Regions from separate parts of the Aquamicrobium sp. YD-1-mutant5 genome, predicted to be linked through region 2. Evidence: predicted binding sites of a transcription regulator. Region 2 holds the regulator's gene; each other region holds the start of a gene.
What was found. Region 2 encodes PhoB, which activates phosphate uptake and scavenging genes when phosphate is short. Its sites were predicted from a motif close to TGTCATNNANCTGTCAT; they were not measured.
Positions count from the first base shown of each region.

Region 1 (6,060 bases), on a different contig from region 2:
CGTGGCGTGCCTCTGGTCACCGTTCTGTTCATGGCCAGCTTCATGTTGCCCCTGTTCGTGCCGCCGGGCACCAGTTTCGACAAGCTGCTGAGGGCGCTGATCGGTGTCGCTCTGTTCGCCTCAGCCTACATGGCGGAGGTGGTCCGCGGCGGATTGCAGGCCATCCCCAAGGGGCAATATGAAGGCGCGGATTCGCTCGGTCTCGGCTACTGGCCGAAGATGGGGCTGATCATCATGCCGCAGGCGCTGACACTGGTCATACCCGGCATCGTCAACACCTTCATCGGCATGTTCAAGGATACGACCCTGGTGCTGATCATTTCGATGTTCGATCTGCTCGGCGTCGTGAAGCAGAACATTTCGGGTGATCCCACATGGGCGACCCCGCAGACGGCAAAGACCGGCTACATTTTTGCAGCCGCAATCTTCTGGGTGTTCTGTTTCGGCATGTCGCGCTATTCTCAATATATGGAACGCCGGCTCGATACCGGTCACAAACGCTAGGCAAGAGGAATGGCAAATGGCCACCGAAAACGCAGTCAGCGCTGAAGAGATCGAGGTCGACACCGGCAAGATGCAGGTTTCGGCGACGGAGGTTGCGATCGAGATCATCGGCATGCACAAGTGGTATGGCGAGTTTCATGTGCTGAAGGACATCAACCTGAAGGTGATGCGCGGCGAGCGCATCGTCATCTGCGGTCCTTCGGGCTCGGGCAAGTCGACGATGATCCGCTGCATCAACCGGCTGGAGGAGCACCAGAAGGGCAAGATCATCGTCGATGGCAAGGAGCTGACCAACGATCTGAAGAAGATCGACGAGGTGCGCCGCGACGTCGGCATGGTGTTCCAGCACTTCAACCTGTTCCCGCATCTGACCATTCTGGAAAACTGCACGCTGGCGCCGATCTGGGTTCGCAAGGTTCCGAAGAAGGAGGCCGAGGCGACGGCCATGCACTATCTGGAGCGGGTGAAGATCCCCGAGCAGGCGCATAAATATCCCGGCCAGCTTTCCGGCGGCCAGCAGCAGCGCGTGGCGATCGCACGATCGCTGTGCATGAAGCCGAAGATCATGCTGTTCGACGAGCCGACCTCGGCGCTGGACCCGGAGATGGTGAAGGAGGTTCTGGAAACCATGGTGGGCTTGGCCGAAGAAGGCATGACGATGCTGTGCGTGACGCATGAAATGGGTTTCGCGCGTCAGGTTGCGAACCGGGTGATCTTCATGGATCAGGGCCAGATCGTGGAGCAGAACACGCCGGTCGAGTTCTTCGATAACCCCCAGCACGAGCGCACCCGGCTGTTCCTCAGCCAGATCTTGCATTGATGAAGACAGGCGCGGCATAGCAAATCTGCTGGAGCGTTTTCAGGAAAAGTGGAAGCTTTTCCGGTTCGGAAACGCGACAAATCAAAGACATAGAGCCGCGCAGCTTCCGGAATCCGGAAACGAAGAGGGCGGCTGCGGGTTGTTCAGCGCTCCTGCGGAAGCCGCCACCCATAAAGCCAGTCGAGATCGGTTGCGAGGCTTTGCGGAGAGCGCATCCTGAGCACAAGATTTCTCGCCAGAGCCACCGGCCCTGCTGCATTCCACGCCATTTTGTTCAGTGCGCCACGCCGCGCGACTTTCGACAGCCGCGCTTTACGTTGCTGTTCCCACAAGGATATTGCGCCTTGTTCAGGGACGGTGGGCCCAGCGATATATTGCGCGAGCAGGGCAGCGTCTTCGATGGCCATGGCGGCACCTTGCGCCGCAAAGGGGGTGACGGCGTGCGCGGCATCTCCGATGAGTGCGATTCCCGGCGCGGTCCAGCTGGCCGCCGGGTCAACCGTATGAAGCGGCCATGCCGTCCAATGCCCTGCCATTTCCACCAGACGCGCCAGAGCGGGCGAACTTCGCGCAACGGCATGCAGCAGAATCGACCTTTCCGCCTGCACTGCCCAGCTCTGCGCGATATCCATAGCAGGCGTGAATGCGACCAGGTTGATTTCTGCTCCGGCCCGCAAGGGGTACGCCACCAGATGAAAGCCGGCATGCAGGAAAGTGGTGACACTGTCACTGTCCGCAAGCCTGCCAAACGCTTCCCCGGCAGGACTGTTGGTTTCTATGGTCGTGCGCCATGCGATCTGCCCGCTGAACCGGTTTCGGGCAGACTGTTCGACAAACCGGCGGGAAGCGGACCAGACGCCATCGGCACCGATCAGCAGTTGGCTCTCTGCGGTGGTCGTGTTGCCTTCAGGGTCCCCGAAGCTTGCGATAACATGGCCCGGCCGTTCCCGCGAAACCTCCGCCAGTTTCATGCCCGTGTTGATTTCGATTTCCGGCCGTGAACGCGCCTTCGTCAGCAATGCCTGCTGCAGGTCGGCGCGGTGCGAAACGAGATAGGGTGCATTCCAGCGCTGTTCAGCGAATTTCCCAAGCGGAACGCTGGCAAGCTCGCGCAGCGTGTTGGCGTCTTTCAGTCGCACGGCCTGCGGCTGCACCGCGTGCGGGCGCAGATACGGAAGAACGCCGAGATCTGTCAGGATGCGTGCGGCATTTGGGGAAATCTGAAGCCCCGCGCCAAAGGCTTCCAGTTTGGGGGCCTGCTCGAAAACACGGGTGATGATTCCCCGGCGCGCCAGAGCAATCGCCATGGTGAGGCCGGCAATGCCGGCCCCTGCGATCACGATCGGGCTTTCGCCCCTGTATGCCATGATGGGTTCCGGCCGTTTGCCGCTCAGGCGGCCCGGTCGATATAGGCGCAGCCTGCGGGGATGGTTACGTCTGCAGCGAGGGCCGCATTGTAGCGGTACAGCGTCGAGCAGTACGGACAAACCTTCTCGTCATCCGCCCCCATGTCCAGAAACACATGCGGATGATCGTACGGAGAGGTTGCTCCCACGCACATGAATTCCTTGACGCCGATCTCGATCGCTGCGTGACCCTGATCGTTCTGGAAGTGGGGAATGATACCGCCAGCCATCATCGTCTCCTTCGAGCTGTTATCCAGCGTTTGGATCATAACAGGGTTCTTTGCAAGGCTTGTGAAATCAAACTGTCGTAAAACCCTGCCAGAGGATAATGTGAAACAATGTAGCCGGCTGGCGGTGTGACGGGTTTCACGCCGGCAGAGGCAGGAAAGCGGGGATATGAGCGGATTGAGGCCAAAACAGGCAGAGTTCACGACATCTGAGGTCGCGGCAACAGAGAGCGGCAACCCTGATCGTTTCGTCAATCGTGAGTTTTCGTGGTTGCAGTTCAACCGCCGCGTGCTTGAGGAAGCCCGCAACGAACGCCATCCATTGCTCGAACGTGTCCGCTTCCTTTCCATATCCGCCGCCAATCTCGACGAGTTCTTCATGGTGCGTGTCGCGGGTCTGGCCGGGCAGGTGCGGCAGCGCATCAGCCTGAAAAGCCCGGACGGACGCACCCCGGAGCAGCAGCTCGAACAGGTGTTGCGCGAAGTTGAGCGCCTGCAGGCTGACCAGCAGAAGGTGCTGGCGGAGCTGATGGCACGTCTCGACGCAGAAGGGATCGAAACGGTCAACGTTTCTGCGCTTACCAAGGATGAAAAGGTCTGGCTGGAAGAGTATTTCCGCGAGCAGGTGTTTCCGGTTCTGACCCCGCTGTCGATCGATCCCGCGCACCCTTTTCCCTTCATCCCGAACCTTGGTTTCTCCATGGCGCTGCAGTTGCGTCATCTGCGGGAGGGCGAGGAAATGAGCGCGCTTTTGCGCCTGCCGCCGGCGTTGAAGCGCTATGTCCGCCTGCCTGATCGCAAGACCCGCATTCGGTTCGTTCCGCTTGAAGATGTGGTCGGTCTCTATATCGGACGTCTGTTCCCCGGTTACGAGGTCAAGGGTTCGGGCACCTTCCAGATCATCCGCGACAGCGACATCGAGGTGGAGGAGGAATCCGAAGATCTGGTGCGTCTGTTTGAGACCGCGCTGAAGCGCCGTCGGCGCGGTTCGGTCATCCGCATCGAGTTCGACAGCCGCATGCCGGAAAGCCTGCGCGAATTCGTGGCGGGAGAGCTTGGGGTTGCCGGCAACCGCATCAGCGTCATCGAGGGGCCGCTGGCGCTCAGCCAGATTTCGGAGATTGTCTCCATTGCGCGCGACGACCTGAAATATACGCCCTACAATCCGCGGTTCCCTGAGCGCATCCGCGAGCATGGCGGCGATTGCTTCGCTGCTATCCGCGAGAAGGATATCGTCGTTCACCATCCATATGAATCTTTCGATGTGGTGGTGCAGTTCCTGCGTCAGGCAGCGGTCGACCCCGAAGTCGTGGCAATCAAGCAGACGCTTTACAGAACCTCCAACGACAGCCCGATCGTGCGCGCGCTGATCGATGCGGCCGAGGCCGGAAAATCCGTGACCGCACTTGTCGAGCTCAAGGCACGGTTCGACGAAGAGGCGAACATTCGCTGGGCGCGCGATCTGGAGCGGGCCGGCGTGCAGGTCGTGTTCGGTTTTCTGGAGCTGAAGACGCATGCCAAGATGTCTTCCGTGGTACGGCGCGAGGATGGCAAGCTGCGCAATTACGTGCATCTGGGGACCGGCAACTACCACCCGATCACGGCTCGTATCTACACGGACCTCTCCTTCTTCACCTGCGACCCAAAGATGGCGAGCGACGTCGCTCAGATATTCAATTTCATCACCGGATATGCTGAGCCGACCGACGAGATGGCGATCGCGCTTTCGCCCTACACTCTGCGCAGTCGCATTCTCGGGCATATCGAAAACGAGATCGCCCATGCCAGGGCCGGGCGCCCGGCGCGAATCTGGATGAAGATGAACTCGCTGGTCGATCCTCAGGTGATCGATGCGTTGTACGATGCCAGCAGTGCCGGCGTGGAGATCGACATCGTCGTGCGCGGCATCTGCTGCCTGCGGCCGCAGGTGCCGGGGCTGTCGGAGAACATCCGGGCAAAATCGATTGTTGGCCGCTTCCTTGAACACAGCCGCATCTATTGCTTCGGCAACGGACACGGCCTGCCGTCGGATGAAGCCATCGTCTATATCAGCTCGGCCGATCTGATGCCGCGCAATCTCGACCGCCGCGTCGAAACGATGGTGCCGATCACCAATCCCACCGTGCATGAGCAGATTCTTGGACAGATCATGCTGGGTAATCTGGTGGACAACCAGCAAAGTTTCGAAGTATTGCCGGATGGCACATCGCGCCGGGTGACGATTGAAGAGGGCGAGGAGCCGTTCAATGCGCAGGAATATTTCATGACCAATCCCAGCCTTTCCGGACGGGGTGATGCCTTGAAACTGCATGCGCCGAAGCGGATCGCGCAGTTCAAGCGCCGCAAGAAAACTGATCCGACGACCAGCTGATGATTGCTGCATCTCAGGGCCGGCTTCAGGACCGGCGCCCGGTTTCGATCATCGATATCGGATCGAACTCCATACGCCTCGTTGTCTATGAAGGACTGGCGCGGTCTCCCACCATGCTGTTCAACGAGAAGATGCTGGCGGGTCTGGGGCGCGGCATCGTCTCCACCGGCAAGCTCGATCCTGAGGCGGTTACCAGGGCGATGGAAGAGTTCCGGCGCTTTCGCAGCCTCTCCGAACAAGCGGGCGCCGTTCACATGCATGTGCTTGCCACAGCGGCCGCGCGTGAGGCTGAAAACGGCCCGGATTTCATCCGCCGGGCGGAAGATGTGCTCGGCACGGAAGTTCACGTGCTCAGTGGCCGGCAGGAAGCTTATTATTCGGCGCTCGGCGTCATCTCTGGCTTTGAACCTGCAAATGGTATTGCAGGCGATCTGGGCGGTGGCAGCCTCGAACTTGTCGACGTTGCGGGCACGACCATCGGCGACGGCATTACGCTGCCTCTGGGCGGCCTTCGCCTGCAGGATATGGCAGGCAATTCTCTGGAAGTGGCAACCAAGATCGCGCGCATCGAGGTGGCCAGAGCAAAGCTTCTCAAGGCGGGGCAGGGGCGCACCTTTTATGCCGTGGGCGGCACCTGGCGAAATCTCGCCCGCCTCCATATGGAGAAGACGGGATATCCGCTTGGGGTAATGCATCACTATGAGATCGACCCCGCCAGCGCGATGTCCTTTC
Region 1 is NZ_JCAKKP010000001.1:385,980-392,039, forward strand. It holds gene AC5XE7_RS01885 (amino acid ABC transporter permease) at 1-504, shown strand, start outside; gene AC5XE7_RS01890 (amino acid ABC transporter ATP-binding protein) at 521-1,324, shown strand; gene AC5XE7_RS01895 (FAD-dependent monooxygenase) at 1,468-2,691, opposite strand; gene AC5XE7_RS01900 (zinc-finger domain-containing protein) at 2,715-2,960, opposite strand; gene AC5XE7_RS01905 (RNA degradosome polyphosphate kinase) at 3,127-5,328, shown strand; gene ppx (exopolyphosphatase) at 5,328-6,060, shown strand, end outside.
Region 1: AC5XE7_RS01905 (RNA degradosome polyphosphate kinase) is a predicted target of PhoB. The motif match lies at 3,023-3,039, and genes of this name have one in related genera.

Region 2 (6,060 bases):
GCTTCCGGGTATCGTCGGCGCGCTGCTGCTGACGGCCTCACGGGCGATCGGTGAAACCATGATCGTGGTGCTTGCCGCAGGCGTGGCCGCCAACCTCACCATCAATCCGGGTGAGGCGATGACCACCATCACCGTCAAGATCGTCAACCAGCTGACCGGCGACCTTGAATTCACCTCGCCGCAGACGCTGGTGGCCTTCGCCCTCGGCATCACCCTCTTTGTCATCACGCTCGGCATGAATGTGCTGGCGCTCTACATCGTGCGCAAATATCGGGAACAGTACGAATGACCGACATCCCGTTCGACAACACCGTGACGGCCACCGCTCCGGCCCGCCGCGACATCGGCCTCAAGCGCCGCTACCGCGCCGAGCGCAGGTTCCGCTTCTACGGTATCGCGGCAATCGCCATCGGCATCTTTTTCCTCGGCGCCCTGATGTTCACGGTCATCAGGGGTGGTTATACCGCCTTCTGGCAGACCTCGATCAGCCTGCCGGTTACCTTTGATGCCGGCGTCATCGACCCGGAAGGCAAGCGCGACAGCGATGCCAATGTGCTGGCTACCGCCAACTATCCGCTGCTGGCGCGCAATGCTCTTGCCGCAAAGCTAGGGCTGGATGTCGAAGCCGAGGAGAACAGGGCTGACCTGCGCCTCCTGTCCGGCATGATCTCGCAGGGCGTGCGCACGCAACTCCGTGACATGGTGATCGCCGATCCGTCGATCATCGGCACCACGCAGAATGTGTGGGTGCTGGCTGCCGCGGACGTCGACTCCGCCCATAAGGGCCAGATCGACATGTCGGTTCCCGAGTCGCGCCGCAAGGTCAAGGACAAGCAGGTCGCCTGGATGAAGACCCTGACCGCCGACGGCGCCATGGTCGAGCGTTTCAACCGCGGCCTGTTCACCTTCGGCGCATCCAGCCGGCCGGAAACCGCCGGCATGGGCGTGGCGCTGATCGGCTCGGTCTACATGATGCTGATCGTTCTGGCGCTGGCGCTGCCGATCGGCGTGGCGGCCTCCATCTATCTGGAGGAGTTCGCCCCGAAGAACCGCTGGACCGACCTGATCGAGGTCAACATCAACAATCTGGCGGCCGTGCCTTCCATCGTGTTCGGTCTGCTCGGCCTTGCGGTGTTCGTGAACTTCATGGGATTGCCGCGATCGGCCTCGCTGGTCGGCGGTCTCGTGCTGACACTGATGACGCTGCCGACGATCATCATCGCCACCCGCGCGGCCCTCAAGGCTGTGCCGCCCTCGATCCGCTCCGGTGCACTGGGTGTCGGCGCCTCGAAGATGCAGACCGTGTTCCACCACGTTCTGCCGCTTGCAGCCCCCGGTATTCTCACCGGAACCATCATTGGTCTGGCGCAGGCGCTGGGCGAGACCGCTCCGCTGCTGCTCATCGGCATGGTGGCCTTCGTGGCCGACTATCCCGCCACGCCGATGGACCCTGCCACCGCGCTGCCCGTGCAGATCTACATGTGGGCGAACGAAGCCGAACGTGCCTTCGTGGAACGCACTTCCGGCGCCATCATCATCCTCCTGCTTTTCCTTGCCGCGATGAACCTGGCCGCGATCCTGCTGCGCCGGCGCTTCGAACGGCGCTGGTAATTAAGGAACAAAGATCGTGAACATTATGAGCGAAGCAACTCTGGAAAATGCCGTGAACGCCAAGGTGGCCGCCGTCAACGAACCCATCAAGATGCGGGGCGAGAAGGTCGGCGTCTTCTATGGCGACAAGCAGGCCCTGTTCGATGTGGATCTTCTGGTCCGCCAGAATCAGGTGACGGCGCTGATCGGCCCATCGGGCTGCGGCAAGTCCACCTTCCTGCGCTGCCTGAACCGCATGAACGACACCATCGACAATGCGCGGGTGGTGGGCAAGATCACGCTCGACGGCGAGGACATCTATGACCGCGACATCGACGTGGTGGAACTGCGGTCGCGCGTGGGGATGGTGTTCCAGAAACCGAACCCGTTCCCGAAGTCGATCTATGAGAATGTCGCCTATGGCCCGCGCATTCACGGTCTGGCCCGCAGCAAGGCCGACATGGATGCGGTGGTGGAATCGAGCCTGAAGCGCGCCGGCCTCTTCAACGAGGTCAAGGACCGCCTGCATGATGCCGGCACCGGTCTTTCCGGCGGTCAGCAGCAGCGCCTGTGCATTGCGCGCGCCATCGCCGTGTCGCCTGAAGTGATCCTGATGGACGAGCCCTGCTCGGCGCTCGATCCGATTGCCACCGCGCGCGTCGAGGAATTGATCGACGAGCTGCGCGAGAACTACACCATCGTCATCGTTACCCACTCCATGCAGCAGGCGGCGCGCGTCTCGCAGCGCACGGCCATGTTCCATCTCGGCAATCTCGTCGAGGAAGGCCCGACCGAGAAGATGTTCACCAACCCCGACGACAAGCGCACGCAGGACTACATCACCGGCCGGTTCGGCTGAGTCTTACTGCGGCCATTCCAACAGACGAGGAACGTATAATGGGTGCTCATACGGTGACCGCCTTCGACGACGATCTTGGCGAGATCGAAGGGCTGGTGCGTGACATGGTCAGCCTGGCCGGGTCCATGGTCGATGAGGCGACACAGAGTCTGATCGTGCCGGACAATGCGCTGGCCCAGCGCGTCATCTCCGAGGATGCGGTGATGGACGAGTTGCAGCGCCGTCTGGACGACCGCGCCATCACGCTGATCGGCAAGCGCCAGCCGATGGCGCAGGACCTGCGTGCCATCGTGGGCGCGATCCGCATGGCCGGCGATCTCGAACGCATTGGCGATCTGGCCAAGAACATCGCCAAGCGCGTCGATGCGGTGGGGCAGTCGAGCGTGCCGCGCGCCTTCGCCCGCTCCATCGAAGACATGTCCGAACTGGTTCTTGAGCAGGTGCAGGGCGTCATCGACGAATATGGCGCGCGCAACCCGGAAGGGCTGGTGCGGCTGCGCGACGAGGACGAGCTGGTCGACGTCAAATACACCTCTGTGTTCCGCGAACTGCTGACCTACATGATGGAGGACGCGCGCAACATCACGGCCTGCACGCATCTGCTTTTCTGTGCGAAGAACCTGGAGCGCATTGGCGACCACGTGACCAATATTGCCGAAAATGCCTATTATGTGCTGACCGGCGAGCAGTTGCCGGCTCATCGTCCCAAGCAGGACGAGACTGGCATACCGGCACCTGCGGTTTGAAGCAGGATCGAGGAGACGAAGCATGATCGCACCCCGCATCATGGTGGTTGAGGACGAAGAGCCGTTGGGCGTGCTTCTGCGCTACAACCTCGAAGCCGAAGGCTATCAGGTCGAGATCGTCACACGCGGTGACGAGGCCGAGTTGCGGCTGCAGGAAAATGTGCCGGACCTTCTGGTGCTCGACTGGATGGTGCCGGCGATCTCCGGCATCGAACTGTGCCGGCGCCTGCGCATGCGCGAGCAGACCGAACGGCTGCCCATTATCATGCTGACTGCGCGCGGCGAGGAAAGCGACCGGGTGCGCGGCCTTTCCACCGGCGCCGACGACTATCTGGTCAAGCCCTTCTCCATGCCGGAGCTGGTGGCGCGGGTAAAGGCGCTTCTGCGTCGTGCTAAGCCCGAGGTGCTGTCCTCTGTGCTCAAGGTGGGCGACATCGTGCTCGACCGCGAGCAGCACCGCGTCTACCGCAAGAAGAGCGAGATCCGGCTGGGGCCGACCGAGTTCCGCCTGCTCGAATTCATGATGCAGCATCCCGGTCGCGTCTTCTCGCGCGGACAGTTGCTGGACAATGTCTGGGGCGAGACGATCTACATCGACGAACGCACAGTGGATGTGCATGTCGGGCGGTTGCGCAAGGCGGTCAACACCGGCCGCATGCCCGACGTGATCCGCACCGTTCGCGGTTCAGGCTACGCGATCAGGGAAGAGTGACGGGCAGAGAAGAGTGACGCGCGGCCGGGCCGTCCTGCAGGGACCGTCCGCCGGCAAAAATCCTGTCATCGACGTAAGTCAGCGCGCGCATGGCACAGCCTTCGCGCAGCAGGGCGATCTGGTCCGGCTCGATGCTGAAGCTGATCGAGCCGGAATGCTGGCCGCCGGCAGTGCGCGCGATGGCATCGCGCAGGGCCGGTTCGATCAGGTCGAAGGCGGCTGCATTGAGGCCGACCAATGCCACCGGGGCAGGGTCGATAAGCGCAAACAGGCTGCCGAGGCCGAAGCCGAGCGCTTCGCCTGCGATGCGGAACGCCTCGCGCTCGCGCCCTTCATGGTCCCGGGCCGCGTCCGCCAGCGCCTGCATCTCCGCTTCCCCGATATCGCCCCGCGGTTCCTCGTTCTGGTCATGGCCGGCGGCGCTGCGCCAGATGGCGTAGCTTCCTGCATAGGCTTCGATACAGCCGCGCCGCCCGCAACGGCATAGCGCCCCGTCCGGCCTATGGATCATGTGCCCGAATTCGACGCCTGAGGAATGGGTGCCGGTGAACATCTCGCCCTTGAGCACCAGCCCCATGCCGATGCCGTGCGAGAGCAATATGGCGATGAAATCGTCGCGATAGCGGGCCGGATCGCGCCAGCGCAGCGCCTCGGCCATCATGTTGCAGTCGTTCTCCACCGTTACGGGAACAGAGAATTCCGCTTCCAGAATGTCGGCGAAGGGGATGTCCGTGTGCGGGGTGATCGGAGACCACAGCATGGAACGCGCTTCCGCGTCGGTGATGCCCTGAACGGCAAAGACGATACGCAATGGCGGGCCAGCCTTTGCGGCGGGGTGAGCAAGGCATCGTTGAAGCACTGCCACACATTCGCCGATCAGCGCCTCGCGGGAGAGGGCGCGCGTGTCGAGCCGCAACTGCTCTTCGTCCAGAACAGATCCCGAATAATCGAGCCGGACGGCGGAGAGGTTGTTGAGGGAAAGCATCAGCGTCACCACGCTGGCTGCTGCGGGGTCGAGTTCGAGCCCGATCTGGGGCCTTCCGCGTCTGAGGGCAGGGGCATCATCCTGTCGGGCCTCCGCCAGAATGCCCTCGGCGATCAGGTCGGCGGAAATAGCGGAGATGGTGGAATGGCTGAGACCCGTGATAGTCGTGATTTCGGTGCGGGAAACCTGTCCGCCACGCCGCGCGGCCGAAATCACCATGGCGCGGTTGCGCCGGCGCAGATCGTCGTGCCGCATGCCAACAGTCATTACTGTACTCTTCCTCCCTGCGTGCCGACGTTGAATAGCAGGCCGTGAACTTTGTCAGAAGCGGCGAAGGCTGTCATTATTTAATTCGGGTTTCGAAATAATTCACGGACGGTCAGAAAATCCGTTGACACGGTCAGGTCGTTGCGCCACATTTTTTCGAGGCTCGAAAAAAGTCCTTGCCCCGACTTGTTCACCGGCATGGCTTGTTCACGGGTCACAACGTCGCGCCCATGGGCGCAGGGAGGAAATCATGAGGAATTTTACGGCTGCCATTCTGGCGGGTGTCGCCTTGTCTCTGACGCTTCCCCTCGCCGCACAGGCGAAGGACAAGGTCATCGGCGTGTCCTGGTCGAATTTCCAGGAAGAGCGCTGGAAGACCGACGAAGCGGCGATGAAGGCCGCGATCGAGGCGGCGGGCGACAAGTACATATCGGCTGACGCGCAATCGTCCGCCTCCAAGCAGCTCACCGATGTCGAAAGCCTGATAAGCCAGGGCGCCAATGCTCTCATCATTCTGGCGCAGGATGCCTCGGCCATCGGTCCGGCTGTTCAGAAGGCGCTCGACGAGGGCATTCCGGTCGTCGGCTATGACCGCCTGATCGAGAACAGTGATGTTTTCTATCTCACCTTCGACAATAAGGAAGTGGGCCGCATGCAGGCCCGCGAGGTGTTCAAGCTGAAGCCGGAAGGCAACTATGTCTTCATCAAGGGCTCCGGTGCCGATCCCAATGCCGACTTCCTGTTCTCCGGGCAGGTCGAGGTGCTGAAGGAAGCGCTGGATTCCGGCGCGATCAAGAATGTCGGCGAGGCCTATACTGATGGCTGGCTGCCGGCCAATGCCCAGAAGAACATGGAGCAGTTCCTGACCGCCAACGACAACAAGGTCGATGCGGTGGTGGCC
Region 2 is NZ_JCAKKP010000003.1:96,662-102,721, reverse strand. It holds gene pstC (phosphate ABC transporter permease subunit PstC) at 1-289, shown strand, start outside; gene pstA (phosphate ABC transporter permease PstA) at 286-1,611, shown strand; gene pstB (phosphate ABC transporter ATP-binding protein PstB) at 1,628-2,449, shown strand; gene phoU (phosphate signaling complex protein PhoU) at 2,488-3,195, shown strand; gene phoB (phosphate regulon transcriptional regulator PhoB) at 3,218-3,907, shown strand; gene AC5XE7_RS04730 (ROK family protein) at 3,894-5,159, opposite strand; gene xylF (D-xylose ABC transporter substrate-binding protein) at 5,410-6,060, shown strand, end outside.

Region 3 (6,060 bases), 350 kb from region 2:
GAATGAAATTCGATGAGGTCACATACCCGGTCGATCAGCCGCTCCCGCGCCGGCTTCGGCGGATCGGCACAGGCGGCAGTTGCGGCACAGGCGCCGATCAGGACAGCGATCAGCGGCGCGGCCAGACGCATGGCGTCACTCGGCGGCTCTGGCCGTGATCCCCATGCCGAAACGGTTTTCGATATATTCGGAAACCATCTTCTCGAAATCGGCGGCGATGTTGGGTCCGCGCAGCGTCGCTGCCTTCTGGCCGTCGATGAACACCGGTGCGGAGGGCGTCTCCCCGGTGCCGGGCAGGGATATGCCGATATCGGCATGCTTGGATTCGCCCGGTCCGTTGACGATGCAGCCCATGACGGCCACCTTGAGCTGTTCCACGCCCGGATATTTCGTGCGCCACACGGGCATGTTGCGGCGAATGTCCGCCTGGATGTTCTGCGCCAGTTCCTGAAACACGGTCGAGGTCGTGCGTCCGCAGCCCGGACAGGCGGCGACGATCGGCACGAACTGGCGAAAGCCCATGGTCTGGAGCAGTTCCTGCGACACCTGCACCTCGCGCGTGCGGTCGCCGCCGGGCTCAGGCGTCAGCGAGATGCGGATGGTGTCGCCGATGCCCTGCTGGAGCAGGATGCCCATCGACGCCGAGGAGGCGACAATGCCTTTCGACCCCATGCCGGCTTCGGTGAGGCCAAGATGCAGCGCATGGTCGCAGCGCCGCGCCAGCTCGGCATAGACGGCGATCAGGTCCTGCACGCCGCTGACCTTGGCCGAAAGGATGATGCGGTTGCGGCCAAGGCCGATTTCTTCCGCCATATGCGCCGACAGGATCGCCGACTGCACGATCGCCTCGCGCGTCACCTGCTGCGCGGTCATCGGGAAGCCGTTGGCCTGGTTCTCGTCCATCAGCCGCGTCAGCAGTTCCTGATCGAGCGATCCCCAGTTGACGCCGATGCGCACCGGCTTGTCGTAGCGGATCGCCATTTCCACGATATCGGCGAACTGCTTGTCCTTCTTGTCCTTGAAGCCGACATTGCCGGGATTGATGCGGTACTTGGCCAGCGCTTCGGCGCAGGCGGGATGGTCGGCCAGAAGCTTATGGCCGATGTAGTGGAAGTCACCGACCAGCGGCACGTTGATGCCGAGCCGCGCCAGCCTGTCGCGAATCTTCGGCACCGCCGCAGCGCTCTCGTCGCGGTCGACCGTGATGCGCACCAGTTCGGAACCGGCCCGATGCAGGGCGGCCACCTGCGCGACCGTGCCGTCGATGTCGGCCGTGTCGGTATTGGTCATCGACTGCACCACGACAGGCGCATCGCCGCCGACCATGACGCCGCCGACATCGACGCCGACCGAGGCGCGGCGCGGGAACGGAGAGGAAAAATACCCGGTCATACCGGCTGCCTCTGACATTATTCCATGGATTTGTCCGCATCCCGCGGGACGCGTCGCAAACCCTGCTGCAACACATTCTGCATACCGGTCCGGGATAGAGCGACCGGCAGAACAGGCACCGGCACGCGCAGACCAGGCACGCGAAACTCTGCCATGAGGTGGAGGACGCAACCGATCTTGTCAATGCCGCCAATGCACACGGCTGCCATGTGATGGAAAATCACATCAGGCGCGGGCGCCCGCAGACATCGTCGGGATGCGGCTGGCTGTCGATCCGGCAAAACAGCTGCCCAGCCAGCGGCCTGACGCCGCCGACCGGGCCTGCCTTGTTTCCGGCTGTCAGGCCGGCGGAAATTCAGTGAGAGGTTGGTTGGGACTTGAGTTTCTCAATCTCGTCCTTGAGGGCCAGCTTGCGTCGCTTCAGGTTGGCGATTTCGAGAGCATCGATGGATGGATGCAGCATCGCCGCATTGATCTGCCGCTCGATATCGCTGTGCTTCCTGCTGAGTTCGTCAAGATGGGATGCAAGAGACATGATTGGTTCTCCCTTTCATGGTTTCCTCGATTGCGGCCGCCACCGATGTTGCCAGTCCACATTTGTGACGGCTGCATGACACTGTGCCATCAACGGCGGCGGTTGTCGAACGCATAAGGGTTGCATTCCACCCTTGGCCAAAATGTGGTAGTGATTTGCCAGCGAGCGGTTTTTTCGAGCCTCTCCCCCTCCTAATCGGATACCCGTTGCAGCATGCGGCGGGCGTCGAATTTTATATATGGTAGGTAATGTCCGAGCAGGAACAGGCCGAGATTCGACTCGAATTTGCGCGTTTGAAGCAGGACCATGCCGATTTCGACGCCGCGATAAACGCCATGATCGCCACGGGCTGTGATCCGTTGCAGATTCAGCGCATGAAGAAGAAAAAGCTGGCGCTGAAAGACAGGCTGCGCACGCTCGAAGATCGCATCATTCCCGATATCATCGCCTGAGGCAGACGGCATCGCTGACGCGCCTGGAGCATTTTGCAGCCGGATGGAAACATCTGGCCTCGCATAAATGCGGCCAAAACAAAGAGACAGAGCATTTCTGCCATTCAGAGAAAAGCAGAAATGCTTCAGGCAGAAGAATGCCGTGTCGGCATTTACCTGTCGGTAACGATCTTGACCTTGTCTCCGGCTGAAAGCGTCGCGCCCGGAGCCAGCGCATTCAGCACCCGAAACAGGTCGAGCTTACGATCGACGCCCACCATCTGCGCCGCCAGCATACCCATGGTCTGGCCGGGCCTGACGGTCACAACCCGGATGCGAAGCGGCTTGAGGGCATCCTTCTCCGCCTGCGTAAGAACACGGAAGGAACCGCCGACCACCCTGGCCACGCTGTCGAGCGACGTGCTGGCTGCGGGTGCCGCCGTCAAAAGCCGGTAGACCTGACTGCCGGCCCGGATCACGGTGACGTCGAACTGCCAGCCTTCGGCCCGCGCCCGCGCGGTTGCCGCCGGGCTACCGTTGATGGTCGTTTCACGCACACTGTCCGTTTCGAGGCCCGCCACCCAGCCGCTGCGGATATAGTCGGCCAGCGACCGGTTCGGATCGAGCGAGACGCCGTCGAAGCGCACCGCCATGTCGCCCGGACCCGTAGCTGTCACGGCGGCGGCCGAATTGTCGATCATGAAGCCATCCGGCACCGAGAAGGAGATGCCGAGCTTCGGATGCAGGAAATTGTTGCCGCGCACATAGCCTTCATCGGGCGTGTCGCCATAGAGCAGGCCGTCTATGCCGGCCAGATAGCTGTCGCGATCGCGCGTGCCGGTGCCCGGCTGGCCGAACTGGCGCGCGTGGCGCAGGGCCAGTTCGATGCGCTGCGGCGTGTTCGGATGTGTCGCGAGGAAATCAAGGCTGGCGTCCGTCGCCCCGCTGACGGAACGGAAATCCGTATAGGCCGACATGGATTGCAGGAAGCGGCTCGCCGCATAAGGGTCGTAACCCGCCTCGCCCACCGACCGGATGCCGATGACGTCGGCTTCCAGTTCCTGATTGCGCGAGAACTGGGCGAGCCTCAGCTTGCCGCGGATGAGGGCCGCCTTGGCGGTCGGGCTGTCGCCGAGAACATCGGAGACGACCTTGGTGGCCAGTCCTTCTTCCGCTTCCAGCCGCTGCCGCTGCAACCCGTGATTGGCGGTGACGTGGCCCATCTCATGCGCCACCACAGCCGCCAGTTCCGACGAATCATTGGCGAGCGCCAAAAGGCCGCGCGTGATGTAGAGATAGCCGCCCGGCAGCGCGAAGGCGTTGACGTTGGGCGAATTGAGAATGGTGATGCGGTAGTTCTGGGTCGGATTCGCCGAAACCGTGGTCAGGCTGCCGATGACCTTGGCCACCATGCGCTCCAGCTTGGGATCGGAATATTCGCCGCCATAGGTTGCCAGAATTCTGGGATGCTGGGCGCGCGCCAATTCCGCCAGCTTGTTGTTGGCGGTGACGTTGTCCACCGTCACGGGCTTCGCGGATGGCCGGAACGCCGATTCCTGCATGTCCGGTGGCACGATGGCCTGACATGAAGCCAGCGCCAGAGCGACGCCCGCGAGCAGGAAAGCTCGGGCCGGGAACTGCTTGCGTTCGGGCTTGACGACGGACGACAGTTGAACTTCCTTTCCACGGCTGTGGCGCCGGCCGCACCCGCCCGGACCTGATCAGGCACCAAACGGCCACGATTCGGCCAGTCCTGCCATATTCCCTAATGTCGCATTGATGGCAAATTATGTCCGCATGCGGGCAAACCTGCGCGCCAACCCTCAGGAAAGCCCGATATAGCGCCGGAACGCCTCCGGTCCAGCCTCGCCGAAGAAGTCGCCAATCGGGCCGCTCGCCACGGGGTTGCCGGCTTCGATGAAGGTCATGTCGTGCGAAATGCGTCGCGCATCCTCGGGCTGATGGGTCACGAACAGAACCGTCATGTTGCGCTCGGCCTGCAAACCGGCCACCAGATCCAGCATGTCCTCGCGCAGGGCCGGCCCCAGCGAAGCGAAGGGTTCGTCGAGCAGCAGCACCGGTCGCTCGCGCACCAGAACCCGCGCCAGCGCCACCCTCTGCCGCTCGCCGCCAGACAGTTCGCGCGGCAGCCGTCGCCCCTTGCCGGAAAGCCCGGTGCGCTCCAGCGCCTGCGCCACAGCCGCGCGGTCGGCATCGGTGAGGCGCAGCGACGGCGAGCGACCGAGCCCGACATTCTGCTCCACCGAAAGATGCGCGAACAGATTGTTTTCCTGAAACACCATGGAGACGGGTCGGGCCGACGGCGGATCCCCGGTCACGTCGCGTGCGCCGATCAGCACCCGGCCGCTCTGCGGCATCTCGAAACCGGCCACCAGGTTGAGAAGGGTGGATTTGCCCGATCCGCTCGGCCCCATGACCGCGGTGATGGAGCCCCGCCGGAACGTCACATCGAAGGCGAACGCGGTGTCGCCATAGCTGAACGCCACCTTGTCCAGACGGACCTCCACGCCGGATGCAGCCGGTTGGATCATGGCTTCGTCTCCCTTGCCAGCCGGGCGGACAGGAACATCAGGGCAAGGCAGGCGAGCCCGAGAAGCAGCGCCAGCCCCGCCGCGTCCGCCGTGCGGTAGCTGCCCATGCGCGCCAGAAGAAGATAGGGCAGCGTCTGCACCGCATCGGAGCCGAACAGCGCGATGACGCCGAGATCTCCCAGCGACAACGCCATGGCGAAGGCGGCGGCGGTGGCCAGCGGCCGGCGCAGCGAAGGCCAGTCGATCAGCCGGAACCGCGTCCAGCCGCCGATGCCGAGCTGTGCGCACAGCCGCTCGTGACGGGCGCTGGCCGCATCATAGGCCGGGCGCAAAGCCCTCAGCGCAAAGGGCATCGCCATCACCGCATTGACGGTGACGACCAGCACGGGCGCGAAAGCGAACACATCGGCCACATGGCGCAGCAAGATGAACCAGCCCGCCCCGACGACGATGGGCGGCACCACCAGAACGAAACCCGCTCCAGTATCGGTGAGATATTCGAGCAAGGGCCGGCGCGCGCCGGCGCGGCGCAGGGCAAGCGCCTGCCTCGCCATCACCAGCGCCATGGAAAGGGCTGCCGCCAGCAACGCCGATAACAGCGCCAGGACGAGACTGGTCAGCGCGGCACGCTGCACCGCCGCTTCCATGACAAGACGGCCAAGCTCGGCCTGCAGCCCCGCCGCCACGGTGGCCGCCATCGGTCCGGCGACGAACAGAAGGGCGAGCACGATCAACGCACCGTTCAGCGCCGTCTCTCCGCCGCTCACCGAAACGAAACGCCGTGGCGCCACCGAGAGGCTCGCCTCGGCCACGGTGCCGGCCCCGAAACGGCTGAGAACGAAGACGATGGCAAGCGTCAGCCCGATCTGCAAAGCGGTCAGCGCAACGGCGCGCGCGGGATCGAAGTCGAAGCGCAGCGCCTGATAGATCGCCACTTCCAGCGTCGTGGCGCGCGGCCCGCCGCCGAGCGTCAGCACGATGGTGAAGGAGGTCACGCACAGCATGAACACCAGCCCGGCGACACCCGGCAGCGCCTGCCGCAACACCGGCCATTCGATCAGCCGGAATGCGGGGCGCGCGCCCATTCCAAGCTGGCTGGCCAGCCGCCACTGGTCCGCTGGCACGGTCTGCAAGGCCTCGACGAACAGGC
Region 3 is NZ_JCAKKP010000003.1:446,478-452,537, forward strand. It holds gene AC5XE7_RS06575 (lytic transglycosylase domain-containing protein) at 1-131, opposite strand, end outside; gene ispG (flavodoxin-dependent (E)-4-hydroxy-3-methylbut-2-enyl-diphosphate synthase) at 136-1,392, opposite strand; gene AC5XE7_RS06585 (YdcH family protein) at 1,748-1,927, opposite strand; gene AC5XE7_RS06590 (YdcH family protein) at 2,176-2,379, shown strand; gene AC5XE7_RS06595 (M48 family metalloprotease) at 2,532-3,920, opposite strand; gene thiQ (thiamine ABC transporter ATP-binding protein) at 4,182-4,910, opposite strand; gene thiP (thiamine/thiamine pyrophosphate ABC transporter permease) at 4,907-6,060, opposite strand, start outside.
Region 3: AC5XE7_RS06585 (YdcH family protein) is a predicted target of PhoB. The motif match lies at 1,992-2,008, and genes of this name have one in related genera.

Region 4 (6,060 bases), on a different contig from region 2:
CAAGGCATCCGACGATGCGGGTTTCAAGGCGCTGATCGAGGGCGTTGAGATTACCGCACGGGGCCTGATCGGCGCGCTGGAACGGCACGGTGTGAAAAAGCTTTCGCCGGAAGGCGAGCGGTTCGATCCGAATTTCCACGAGGCGCTGTTCGAGATTCCGAACCCGCAGGTTGTCGCAGGCACCGTTCTGCAGGTCGTGCAGCCGGGATATTCGATTGGCGAGCGGGTTCTGCGCCCGGCCAAGGTCGGCGTCTCGAAAGATGGACCGAAGCAGGCCAATGGTTCTGCCGGCGAAGGAAATCAGGGCTGATAGCCTTCGGTCCCGCAGCATTGCGGGACCGTTGCCCTTCAGGGGCTTCCACAGCCGGGAGTGGCTGCTACTGTAGCGCCGTCACCTGCCACCGGGGATGAACGCCCTGCCATGAACCTCGTCACCATCCTCGATTATTCCGGCGTTGCCGTTTTTGCGGCAACGGGCGCGCTTTCGGCTTCACGCAAGCAGATGGACATCATCAGCTTCATGTTTCTGGCCGGGGTAACGGGAGTTGGCGGCGGAACCTTCCGCGATCTTGTTCTCGACGTGCCGGTCTTCTGGATCGCCAACCACGACTATATTCTTGTGTGCGCGGCAGTTGCTATGCTGGTGTTCTTCACGGCGCACCGGGTTGAATCGCGCTATAAGCTCCTGCTGTGGCTGGACGCCATCGGCCTTGCCGCATTTGCGGTGATGGGGGCGGCAAAGGGGCTCGCGGTTACCGGCTCGCCGGTCGTGGCCATCATCATGGGCATGCTCACGGCCACTTTTGGGGGCATTCTGCGCGACGTTCTGGCAGGTGAGCAGTCGGTGCTGCTGCGCCCCGAGGTCTATGTGTCGGCTGCGCTGATCGGCGCCGGCGTCTATACGCTGGGCGATCTCGCGGGCTTTGCGCCTCTCATCTGCCAGCTCGGTGGCTTCATCGCGGCCTTTGCCGTGCGTGGCGGCGCAATCCGTTTCGGCTGGCACATTCCGGCCTACAAGAGCCGGCCCGGCCGGAAGCCCGAGGATATTCCCTGAATGGAACGCTGATCTTCAGGCGGCATAACTCTGGCCGTCGCCGCCGTAATAGCTGATGTAGCGGGCGGCGATTTCCTTGACCGGCATGACGATGAACACATCGACGGTCGAAAAATCGCGGTCGATGACGCAGCCGTCGCCGATACGCGCGCCGATGCGCAGATAGCCTTTCACCAGGGGCGGCATGGCGGTGATTGCCGCCTTGGGGTTCACCGCCTCGACCGGCATCATGGCCATCGGGTGATAGCGACGGCCAACGGCCCGTACATCCCAGTCCGCACTCGTGCGGCAATGATGAGCCATATAGGTCAGCGCCTCGGCATGGGCCGCCGGATCGATGCCGGGGAACGAAGCGCAGCCCACCATGACGTCGATGCCATAGTGGTTGAGATAGGCCCAGATACCCTGCCACAGGGCCTCGATGGTGCGTTTCGACCTGTATTGCGGCAGCACACAGGAACGGCCAAGCTCAAGGAACCGCAGATTGGGGTGGCGGGCGACCAGCCTGCGCAACTCGAATTCGTCTTCCGAATAGAATCCGCCCGCTGCCGTTGCCATCTCCTGCCGCAACAGGCGGTAAGTCCCGACAATGCGCCTGTGCTCGGGGCCGGTCAGGCTGTTGTCCAGAACCAGCAGATGGTCGCAAAGCGGATCGAAGCGGTCCGAATCGCGCCTGTCGATCTGGTCCAGGCTGCTGCGGGCACCCAGTTCATCATAGAAGATGCGGTAGCGGATTTCCTGTGCGGCCTCGATCTCGGCTTCGTTGCGGGCCAGCCGCACTTCCAGAGTGCCTATACGACCCAGAGGGCCGATCGGGCCTGCGAGTGACGGGGCCTGCGGCCCGGTGGCCGGTACGGTAACGAGCGTAGAGCCCAACCTGGTGTGACCTTGCGGCATCGCTGTCTGCACGGGCGATTCTCCTTCGAGCCATCCCTCGTGGCGCGGGGATACGATTGTGGTGCAACAGGATTGTGACAGTAGCGTGATATGGCGTGATCGGCAACAAAGCCGGACCTGTGCCGCACCAATGTTCATGTGGACATCAGGTCCTGAACGGCGGCAAGCAGATCACGTGGATCGAGCGGCTTTGTCAGGAAGGCCGTGGCGCCATGGGCGAGCACGGCATGGCGTGTCTTTTCCTGATTGTCAGCCGACAGCACCAGAATCGGGATTGCCGGAATACCGTGGGCTTTCTCATGCCGTCTGATATGGGCGATGGCATCCATGCCGTCCATCACCGGCATGTGCAGGTCCATGAGAACGACATCGTGGCGTCCCGTTCCGGTGTCGGTCGAGGTAAGCCGGTCCACTGCCTCCTTGCCGGTCGTGACCATCTCAAGGCGATGGCCGGCACTGCCGAGTGCGGCGCGAACCAGCAGGGCGTTGATTTCGTTGTCTTCGGCAATTAGGATGGAAAGTCCGCCGGACTTGTTTTCGTGTGCCGGATGCGCACGCGTTCCGGGCTGCTGCTGGTGTTGTTCGCCTGCGCTGTCGTAATTGCCGCCGGCAAGCACCTTCAGCAGTGTTGCGCCCCGCACGGGACGGGCTAGGAAACCACCATATCCGCCGGCCAGATATTCGCAGAGCCGCCCACGGTCGTTCGGCGCCATCAGGATGATGGCGCGGCTGGAGGCGAAAACATCGTCGCGCAGCGCCTGAACGGCGCGTCCGTCGCAGCCTTCCAGCGCGGCGTCCACCATCAGCGTGTCGCAGCCCTGGGCCAGCTTTCGTGCGGTTTCGGGGTTTTCGGCAATTTCGGCGGACCCGCCGTGGGCGCGGATCGTCCGCGCGATCACATCGGCCTCGATCCTGTTGGCGGAGAGGATCACGACATTGCGGCCTGCCAGCGCATCCTGCCGTGGGTGCGGCGGATCGGTCGCCTCATGCGCCGGCAGTTCGAAAACGAACTCCGTTCCTTCGCGCGGTGTGCTGGACACGGAGATCGTGCCGCCCATCGCCATCACCAGCCGTCTGGAAATCGCAAGGCCGAGCCCAGCGCCGCCATGCCGGCGCGTCGAGGTTCCATCGGCCTGCTCGAATTCGAGGAAGATGCGTTCGAGATCGCCTTGCCGCAGCCCCGGGCCGGTATCGCTCACGCCGAAGCGGATGTGATTGCCGCTGCGGGTGATGATGAGCGCCACGCCGCCGCTTTCGGTGAACTTGATCGCATTGCCGAGAAGGTTGAGCAGCACCTGCCGGACCCGCCCCGGATCGGCGGTGATCATCTGCGGGACATCGGGCGCGACATGGCAGCCGAGACCGATACCCTTGCCATGGGCGCGGTCGGCCAGAAGCTCCACGACATTGTCGGCCAGCTCGCGCAGCGAAACCGGCTGCGGCTCCGGATTGAACCGGCCGGCCTCGATCTTGGAGTAATCCAGAAGATCGTCGATCAGCGCCAGCAGCGCGCTCGCCGAGGTGGACACGGCGTTGACATAGGTATGCTGCTCGGGCGACAGGCTGGTATCCGATAACAGCCGCGCCATGCCCATGATGCCGTTCATCGGCGTGCGGATCTCATGGCTGACGGTGGCCAGGAAGCGGGACTTCGCCTGATTGGCGAATTCCGCCCGTTCGCGCGCCGCGATCAGCGAGGTTTCCGCCTGCTTGCGGGCGGTGATTTCGCGGGCGATGGCGTGATGCGAAACGGCGCCGGTATCCTTCTCGCGCACCGAAAGCTCGACCCATGAGAACCAGCGCTGGCCCTGCGCCGTGGTCATGCAGGCATCCGTCGAGCGCAGGCATTCGTTGTCGGTGAATGCAGCCTCCGGCGTAACAGTGAACTCCATGCCGATATCGGCAAGCGTCATGCCGCGCAGATCGTGCATCTCCCTGCCGACAAGTCCGGTGAAGACCCGATTGGCGTAGACGATCCTGCCGTGCCGGTCGCGGTGCACGACGATGTCGCCGAGCGCATCGATGAGGCCGTGGAAGCGCTCTTCGCTTTCCTGCATCTCCCACATCTGGTCGGAGAGTGTTTCCAGCCGGGTTCGCGCCTGGGCGGTCTCCCTGTCCAGTTGCTGCCGGGTGCGGCGTTCCTTCGACAGGATCAGCTCATGCAGCAGAATGCCAACAAATCCGGTGGCGAGCATGGCAAGGCTGAGGAAGGCGGGCGCGCCGGTCAGATGGGCAAGTCCGGCAAAAAGCAAAACGGACAGCCAGCTTGCGACAGGCAGGTTGCGGGAGATGGGCGTGGCGGAGAGATCGGTTCCGAGCGCTTCGGGCGACAGCGGCGGGGGAACGACACGAAGGCGGTGGCCGCCCGTTTCGTGCGCCTCGTCCCCTCCTGTCCGGTTGTGGTCCATCTCCGCCGTCATGCACAAAACAATGACAGGCAGAGCTTAGGGAAGGCTTCGGCAAACCCGCGCAATTTTACCGATCGCGGGCGTTTTGGTCAGTTGTCGCGCGATCTGACCTCGTAGCGCCAGCCGATGAACTCCTCCACCACCACGAGGAAAGCGCCGACGCTGATGAAGACATCCGCCAGATTGAAGACGGCGAAGGACCAGTGCGGCGTATGGAAGAGGATGTAGTCCACGACATGGCCGTAGATGGCGCGGTCGATGACGTTGCCCATCGCGCCACCGAGGATGAGCGCAAATCCAAGCCGGGCAAAAATCTGGCGCGGCGTGCTGCGCAGCGCCAGATAGACGATGAAGGCCGATACGACGAGCGAGATGACGATCAGCCCCGTATCGCCGAAGGAGGACAGCATCGAGAAGGCGATGCCGGTGTTGTAGGTGCGAAACAGCGCCAGAAACGGCAGCAGGTCGATCTTCTCCTGAAAGGGAAGCCCGCTTTCGACCGCGTATTTGATCCACTGGTCGAACACGATGGCGACGATGGCGAGGATCGCATAGATGCCGAGACCCTTGCCGGCGGCAGATGGGGCAGGGGTGGAACTCATGGGGCGGGCGCCTCCAGCGAGAGTGCCCCGCGGCGGATCTCGAACAGCATCACGCCGGTTGCGACTGCGAGGTTGAGCGAATCGGCGCGGCCGGCCTGCGGAATGCGCAGCAGGCGGTCGCAGCTTTGCGCCAGATCGTCAGGCAGGCCCTGCTGCTCGTTGCCCATCATAAGCAGTACCGGCTTGTCCGAGAAGTCGACCGAGCGATAATCGACCGCGCCTTTCAGATGCGTGCCGGCGACGAGGCCCGGAAAGCCCTTTCGCCAGGCAAGGAAGGCTTCCACGCTGGCTTTCGCGACCGGAACGGCGAAGATCGAGCCCATGGTGGCGCGCACCGTTTCCAGCGAGAACGGGTCGGTGGTGTCGCCGACGAGGATGACGCCTTTAGCGCCGACCGCATCGACGGTGCGGATGACGGTGCCGAGATTGCCTGGATCACGCACCCGGTCGAGCGCCACCCACACATCGCCCCTGGCCGGCCGAATATCTTTCAGGGGAACCAGACGCTGTGTGAACACGCCGACCACCATCTGTGGATTGTCGCGGCGGGTGATGGAGGAAAGCACTTTCTCCGAGACTTCCAGCACGTCGCCGCCAGCGGCCACGGTGCGGGCGGCGACCTTTTCGACCGCCGCATTGCCGCGTCCGGCTTTGGCGAAGATCAGGGTGCGGATTTCCCAGCCGAGATCGAGCGCGTCGATGACCAGCTTCAGCCCCTCGGCCATGAAGGCATTGTTCTGGTCGCGGAATTTCTTCAGCGCCAGAGCCTTGATGTCCTTGACCAGCGGATTGGACAGGCTGGTGACTTCTTTGACCCGTCCGACCGGACGGCGTTTTTCATGTTCGCTCATCTGGCGACCCATCTGGAAAAGAGCGAGGTGGAAAGCGCGCGGCCGGCCGATTTCTCGCGGATGATCAGTTCTCCGGATTCCACGGCGCCGCCCATGCCGGCGAAGGTGTCGCGCATCAGCGTATGGATGGCGAAGAAGGAAGCGCGGATCGAATAGGCGGTGAGCACCACGGCCAGCGGCTTCGGCGTCAGGATGGAGCGGCAGATGTCGGCAAGTGCGGGCAGATGCTCGAACAGTTGCCACACTTC
Region 4 is NZ_JCAKKP010000005.1:182,551-188,610, reverse strand. It holds gene grpE (nucleotide exchange factor GrpE) at 1-310, shown strand, start outside; gene AC5XE7_RS10835 (trimeric intracellular cation channel family protein) at 422-1,054, shown strand; gene olsB (l-ornithine N(alpha)-acyltransferase) at 1,070-1,951, opposite strand; gene AC5XE7_RS10825 (ATP-binding protein) at 2,086-4,359, opposite strand; gene lspA (signal peptidase II) at 4,449-4,961, opposite strand; gene AC5XE7_RS10815 (TrmH family RNA methyltransferase) at 4,958-5,812, opposite strand; gene AC5XE7_RS10810 (RsmD family RNA methyltransferase) at 5,809-6,060, opposite strand, start outside.
Region 4: olsB (l-ornithine N(alpha)-acyltransferase) is a predicted target of PhoB. The motif match lies at 2,015-2,031, and genes of this name have one in related genera.